Regions from separate parts of the Streptomyces sp. BR1 genome, predicted to be linked through region 2. Evidence: predicted binding sites of a transcription regulator. Region 2 holds the regulator's gene; the other holds the start of a gene.
The links. The regulator HspR, encoded in region 2, represses chaperone genes until heat shock. The targets are predictions, from matches to a motif close to TTGAGNNNNNNNNNCTCAA.
Positions count from the first base shown of each region.

Region 1: lon (endopeptidase La) is a predicted target of HspR. The motif match lies at 1,725-1,743, and genes of this name have one in related genera.

Region 1 covers NZ_CM126252.1:2,228,550-2,231,957, reverse strand. Annotated here, with positions in the region: gene ACT1U9_RS09305 (rhomboid-like protein) at 1-464, shown strand, start outside; gene ACT1U9_RS09300 (hypothetical protein) at 423-938, opposite strand; gene ACT1U9_RS09295 (GNAT family N-acetyltransferase) at 935-1,600, opposite strand; gene lon (endopeptidase La) at 1,766-3,408, shown strand, end outside.
Region 2 covers NZ_CM126252.1:3,747,997-3,751,404, reverse strand. Annotated here, with positions in the region: gene ACT1U9_RS16330 (hypothetical protein) at 1-159, shown strand, start outside; gene ACT1U9_RS16325 (peroxidase family protein) at 217-1,686, shown strand; gene ACT1U9_RS16320 (heat shock protein transcriptional repressor HspR) at 1,758-2,204, opposite strand; gene dnaJ (molecular chaperone DnaJ) at 2,207-3,391, opposite strand.

The DNA of each region.
Region 1 (3,408 bases), 1.5 Mb from region 2:
GCGGGATCTCCTCGCCGTGGGCCGTCGGCTTCGTCTTCATCCTCACCGCGCTCGAACGCCGCGTCGGCGGGCTGCGCGCGGCCGGGGTCTTCCTGCTCGGGCATGTGGTGGCGACGCTCGCCACCGAGGTGCCGGTGGGCGTCTCGGTGATGGCCGGTCAGCTGCCGGACTCCTCGCTGCACCGCCTCGACTACGGCATCAGCTTCGGCCTGATGGCGAGCGTGGGCGCGCTGGCCGGGCTGCTGGCGCCGGTCCTGCGCTGGCCGCTGCTCGGTGTGGTCGTGGTGCTGATCACGCAGGACCTCTTCGACATGGTGGATCCGCTGGCCAGTTGGGGCCATCCGCTGGCGCTGCTCGTGGGCGTCGTGTGCTGGCCGTTCCTGCGCCGCGAGGACGCCCGCAGGGCCGGGGTCCCGGTGCCGTCAGCGGTACCCGACGGGCAGATGGGCCCGTACGTCCCGTAGCGCCTGCGGCTGATGGATCTCGTCGGCGAGGACGACATGTCCCTCGTACGTGAACTGGTACATCAGCCCGTCGGCGACCGGCTTCCCGGTCGGGCGCGGCGGCAGATGCGGGAAGTCGGCGGCCGTCAGGGCCTTGTGCAGCCCCGCGAGTTCGGCGGGGGTGAGGCGGCCCTCGACCGTCTTCCCGTCCCGCTTGGTCGAGGTGTAGCTGCCGTCCGCGCTGACGACGAGCTCGTCGTGGCGGCCCACGAAGCCGCCGCTCACCACCAGCTTCAACAGCTGCCCGTCGTGGGTCGGCGGCTTCGAGGACGTGGGCGCCGACGCGGACGGCGAGACGGCCGGGGGCGGTGTGGTCCGCGACGGCGGGGCGCCGCTGTCGGCCGACGAGCTGGAGGAGCCGCAGCCCGCCGCCGCGAACAGCGCGGTGAGCAGCAGCAGGCCGGTGGTCGTCCGGTGCGTGACCTTGGAGCTCATGCCCCAGAGGATGCCGGATCCGACGGATCGAAGTACAGACTCGCCATGGGTGAGCGCGTCTTCCAGCCGAGCGCGCTGTAGAGCGCCTGCCCCTCCGGGGTCCCGACGAGGACGGCGGTGGTGGCGCCCGCCTCCAGGGCCGCGTTCTGCAGCGTGCGCATGACCAGGCTGCCCAGGCCCCGGCGCTGGTGCTCCGGCGCCGTCTCGATCTGGTCGGCGACGGCGGTCGCGCCGGTCGGGGCGATCTGGCCGCGCGCGGCGAAGTGCCCCGCGTCGGTGCGTACGAGCACGCGCAGCACTCCACCGGTGGTCCAACTGGTCAGCGTGTAGCCGCCGGGGACCTTCGTACGGGCCCTCTCGGCCAGCGGCAGCGTCATCAGGTAGCCGGGCTGGTCGTAGTGCCAGCCCGGGCCGAGCCACGGCCGGACCGTGTCGTCGTCCGCGAACAGCTTCAGCCAGGTGCCGGGCGCGGTCGTCGCCCCGACCAGCTTGCGGACGGTCGGCTCGTCGGGCTCGGGCACCACGTGCCGGGAGACGTGCTTGCTCTGGCCGACGTCGATGGTCCAGCCCCAGGGCTCGGCGACCGGCTCGGCCGCGCCGCGCGAGACGACCCAGCCCTTGATCCAGGCCGCGACGACGTCCGGTACCGACTCCGACTCCATGGGTTCCCCTCCGATGGCTTTGACGCTGATGTGTGGGTAATAGTTGCTGAGTCATATTGGCTATTACAAGTGACGATCGCTCACAGCGAACACCCGTTGGGGAACATTCATGGGCTCACATGCATTGAGTCGGCATAGCTCAACTTGACTGCCGAAGGGGAGATCATGGCTCACTCGTCCGCACCGCTCACCCTGCCTGTGCTGCCGCTCGACGACGAGGTCGTGCTGCCCGGGATGGTGGTGCCCCTGGACCTGTCCGACACCGAGGTGCGGGCCGCCGTCGAGGCCGCCCAGGCGGCCGTACGGGCCGAGGGCACCGCCGCCGGCAAGCCCAGGGTGCTGCTCGTCCCGCGCGTCGACGGGGCCTACGCGTCCACCGGCGTACTCGGCACCGTGGAGCAGGTGGGGCGCCTCTCCGACGGCGACCCCGGCGCCCTGATCCGCGGCCGGGGCCGGGTACGGATCGGCGCGGGGACCACCGGCCCCGGCGCGGCCCTGTGGGTCGAGGGCATCTCGATCGACGAGAGCGCCCCCGAACCCCTGCCCGGCCAGGTCGCCGAGCTGGTGAAGGAGTACAAGGCGCTCGCCACCGACTGGCTGAAGAAGCGCGGTGCCTGGCAGATCGTGGACCGCGTCCAGCAGATCGAGGACGTCTCCGCGCTCGCCGACAACTCCGGCTACTCGCCGTTCCTCACCACCGCCCAGAAGGTCGAGCTCCTGGAGACCGCCGACCCGGTCGCCCGCCTCAAGCTCGCCACCGAGCAGCTGCGCGAGCACCTGGCCGAGCAGGACGTCGCCGAGTCCATCGCCAAGGACGTGCAGGAAGGCGTCGACAAGCAGCAGCGCGAGTTCCTGCTCCGCCGCCAGCTGGACGCCGTGCGCAAGGAGCTGCGCGAGCTCAACGGAGAGGCGGAGGGCGAGGAGTCCGACGACTACCGCGCCCGCGTGGAGGCCGCCGACCTGCCCGAGAAGGTGCGCGAGGCCGCCCTCAAGGAGGTCGACAAGCTGGAGCGCTCCAGCGACCAGTCCCCGGAGGGCTCCTGGATCCGCACCTGGCTGGACACCGTCCTCGAACTGCCGTGGAACGAGCGGACCGAGGACGTCTACGACATCAAGGGCGCCCGCGCGGTCCTGGACGCCGAGCACGCGGGCCTGAAGGACGTGAAGGAGCGCATCACCGAGTACCTGGCGGTCCGCAAGCGGCGGGCCGAGCGCGGCCTCGGCGTGGTGGGCGGCAGGCGCGGGGGCGCGGTGCTCGCGCTGGTGGGCCCGCCCGGCGTCGGCAAGACGAGCGTCGCCGAGAGCGTGGCGCACGCGATGGGCCGCAAGTTCGTCCGCGTCGCCCTCGGCGGCGTCCGCGACGAGGCGGAGGTCCGAGGCCACCGTCGTACGTACGTGGGCGCGCTGCCCGGCCGTATCGTGCGGGCGATCAAGGAGGCCGGGTCGATGAACCCGGTGGTGCTGCTCGACGAGATCGACAAGATCGGCTCCGACTTCCGGGGCGACCCGGCCGCGGCCCTGCTCGAAGTCCTCGACCCGGCGCAGAACCACACGTTCCGCGACCACTACCTGGAGGTCGAGCTCGACCTCAGCGACGTCGTCTTCCTGGCCACCGCCAACGTCCTGGAGGCCATCCCGGAGGCGCTGCTGGACCGGATGGAGCTGGTCCGCCTCGACGGCTACACCGAGGACGAGAAGGTCGTCATCGCCCGCGACCACCTGCTCCCGCGCCAGCTGGAGCGGGCGGGCCTGGAGCCCGGCGAGGTGGCCCTGGACGACGCGGCGCTGCGCAAGCTCGCCGGGGAGTA
Region 2 (3,408 bases):
CTGCTGCTCCAGCGTGCCGACCAGACCGACAAGACCCTGGGCGAACACGACGACCGGCTCGACGCCCTGGAGCGCGGCCGCTGGCCGCTGCCCGCGATCGCCGCGCTCACGTCGTGCGCCGCACTCGCGGTGAGCATCTGGCAGGGAACGGGCCACTGAGTACATCGCGTAACCCGTAACACCCGTACCAACCCACCCACTTGAGGAGATGCACCCATGTCCGCGTCCCACGGCACCACCCCCTGCGGTCGCGCCAACCCCAGCGCGACCAGCGGCGACTTCGGCCGGATGTTCCCGAATCCGGCGCCGCGCAAGGCGACCGGTCTGCCGCTGGCGCTGAAGTACGGCGCGCCGGGAGGTATCGCCGACGGCGGGCCGACCTCCGACGGCCAGCTCTCCCCGGAGATCCCGGCGGGGTTCACCTTCCTCGGCCAGTTCATCGACCACGATCTGACCCTGGACGTACTGTCCGTGCTCGGCGGGCGCTTCGAGCCCGGCGACATCACCGACTTCCGCACCCCGCGCCTGGACATGGACTCCGTGTACGGCGGCGGCCCGGTCGTCAGCCGTCATCTCTACGACGGCTCGCCGCAGGGGAAGTTGGCGATCAACCCCAACGGCGTGGACTTCGCCCGTATCGACAGCGACGTGGCTCGTATCGGGGATCCGCGCAACGACGAGAACATGCTGCTCGCGCAGTTGCACCTACAGATGATCAAGTTCCACAACCACGTCACGGATCTGCTCGCCCAGGGCACGATCACCGACGCCTTCGGGCGCCGCCTGCCGCCCAAGCCCGCCGACGAGCCGCCGACCCAGCAGCCGGGCGCGACCCTGGACCAGCTGCTCGACGTCGACAACTACTACGAGGCCCTGTACGCCTCTGCGCGGCAGCTGGTGCAGTGGCACTACCAGTGGATCATCCTGCACGAGTTCCTGCCGAACTTCGTGGACCCGGCGATCCTGCGCGACATCGTCGACAACGGGCCGCGCTTCTTCGATCCCGGCGAGAAGCCGTTCATGCCGATCGAGTTCTCGGCGGCGGGCTTCCGCGCCTTCCACTCCACGATCCGCTCCACCTACCGCATCAACGAGAAGTTCTCCGGCAAGCTCTTCCCCGACAACCCGGACGCGCCCGCGCTCCCGCGCACCGATCTGCGCGGCGGGCCGGTGCTGCCCGAGCACGCGATCGACTGGCGGTTCTTCTTCGACGTGTCGCGCTCGTTCCGGCCGCAGACCACTCGCCGTATCCAGGGTTCGATCAACACGCAGCTGCTCGATCTGCCGGTGAGCGCGGTGCCGGGCGCGAAGCCGGGTGCGCTGGCCCGCCCGGTGGCCTCGCTCGCGGTACGGAACCTGCTGCGCAGCGAGGCGCTCGGACTGCCGTCCGGCCAGGACATCGCGCGCGCCATCGGCGATGTGCCGCTGAGCGACGCCGAGTTGGGCACCGGCGAGCCCATGTACCTCTGGTACTACATCCTCAGGGAGGCCGAAGTCCGCAACCGGGGACGCCACTTCGGCCCGGTCGGCAGCCGGATCATCGGCGAGACGCTCGTCGCTCTGCTGCGGGCCACCCCGTCCTCGTACCACCAGGTCTACCCCACCTGGCAGCCCACGCTCGGCGAGACGCCCGGCCGGTTCGAGATGGCCGACCTGCTGTATCTGGCAGGCGCGCTCAAGGACTGACAGCCGTACGAGAACAGCGGCCCGCTCCCTTTTCAGGGTGCGGGCCGCTGTGTCGTTTCTGCGTACTGGCGTTACTCCGACGGCCGCTTGGGCCGCCAGACCACCAGCGCGCTGGTCTGCTGCACATCCTGGTACGGGACCAGATCGCGCCGGTACGACGCGTGGACCTGGGCCTCGCGCTGCCGCATCGCGGCCGCCGCCCCGTCCACCGCCGCCGAGAGCTCGGCGACGCGCTGCTGGAGCGCGGCCACCTGGTTCTCCAGCTCGATGATGCGCTTGATGCCGGCCAGGTTGATGCCCTCGTCCTGCGACAACTGCTGCACCGTACGCAGCAGTTCGATGTCACGGGCCGAGTAGCGCCGCCCGCGCCCGGCCGTGCGGTCGGGCGAGACCAGGCCGAGGCGGTCGTACTGTCGCAGGGTCTGCGGGTGCAGACCGGAGAGCTGAGCGGCGACCGAGATGACGTACACCGGCGATTCGTCGGTCAGTTCGTACGGATTGCGTCGTCGGCCGTCCATGCTCATGCTCCCTTCGCGGCCTGGAACAGTTCTGCCCGCGGATCGTCGTCCGCAGTCGCCTCACGGAACGCTTCCAGTGCCTCGCGCGCCTTGCCGTCGACATCCTTGGGCACCACGACCTCCACGGTGACCAGGAGATCGCCGCGCGAGCCGTCCTTGCGGACCGCGCCCTTGCCGCGCGCCCGCATCGTACGGCCGTTGGGCGTCCCGGCGGGCAGCTTCAGCGTGACCGGGGGCCCGCCGAGGGTGGGCACCTTCACCTCGCCGCCGAGCGCCGCCTCCGCGAAGGTGACGGGCACGGTGATGGTGAGGTTGTCGTCGCGGCGGCCGAAGACCGGGTGGCTGTCGACGTGCACGACCACATACAGGTCGCCCGCCGGACCTCCGCGCTCGCCCGCCGCGCCCTTGCCGCGCAGCCGGATCCGCTGGCCGTCGAAGACGCCCGCCGGGATCCTGACCTGCATGGTCCGGGACGACTTGGCCCGGCCGCTGCCCTTGCAGACGTCGCACGGGTTCTCCGCGATCAGGCCGCGGCCCTTGCAGTCCACGCACGGGTCGGTGAGCGAGAAGCCGCCGCCGGTGCCGCGCGAGACCTGGCCGGTGCCGACGCACGTCGGGCACACCCGGGGCGTGCCGTTCTTGTCGCCGGTGCCCGAACACGCCTTGCACGGGGCCTGGCTGGAGAGCCGGATCGGGACCGTGGCCCCGTCGACCGCCTCGGTGAAGCTGAGCGTCACCTCGGACTCCAGGTCCTGGCCGCGCCGGGGCTGGGTCCGGGTGCCGGTGGTGCCGCCCCGGTTGAACAGACCGCCGAACACGTCGCCGAGCCCGCCGCCGAAGCCGCCGGCGCCGCCACCGCCGCCCCCGGCCTGGGTGCCCCCGAAGAGGTCGCCCAGGTCGAAGTTGAAGGTGCCGCCGCCCGCGCCCGGACCGGCCCGGAAGCCGCCGTTGCCGAACAGCGCGCGGGCCTCGTCGTACTCCTTGCGCTTCTTCGGGTCGCCGAGGATGTCGTTGGCCTCGGAGATCTCCTTGAAGCGCTCCTCCGCCTTGGCGTCACCCTTGTTGGCGTCCGGGTGGAACTCGCGCGCCAGCTTGCGGTACGCCTTCTTGATCTCGGCCTCGGTGGCGTCCTTGGGGACGCCGAGAACCTTGTAGTAGTCCTTCTCGACGAAGTCCTTCGTGCTCATCGACGTCCCTCCTCTCG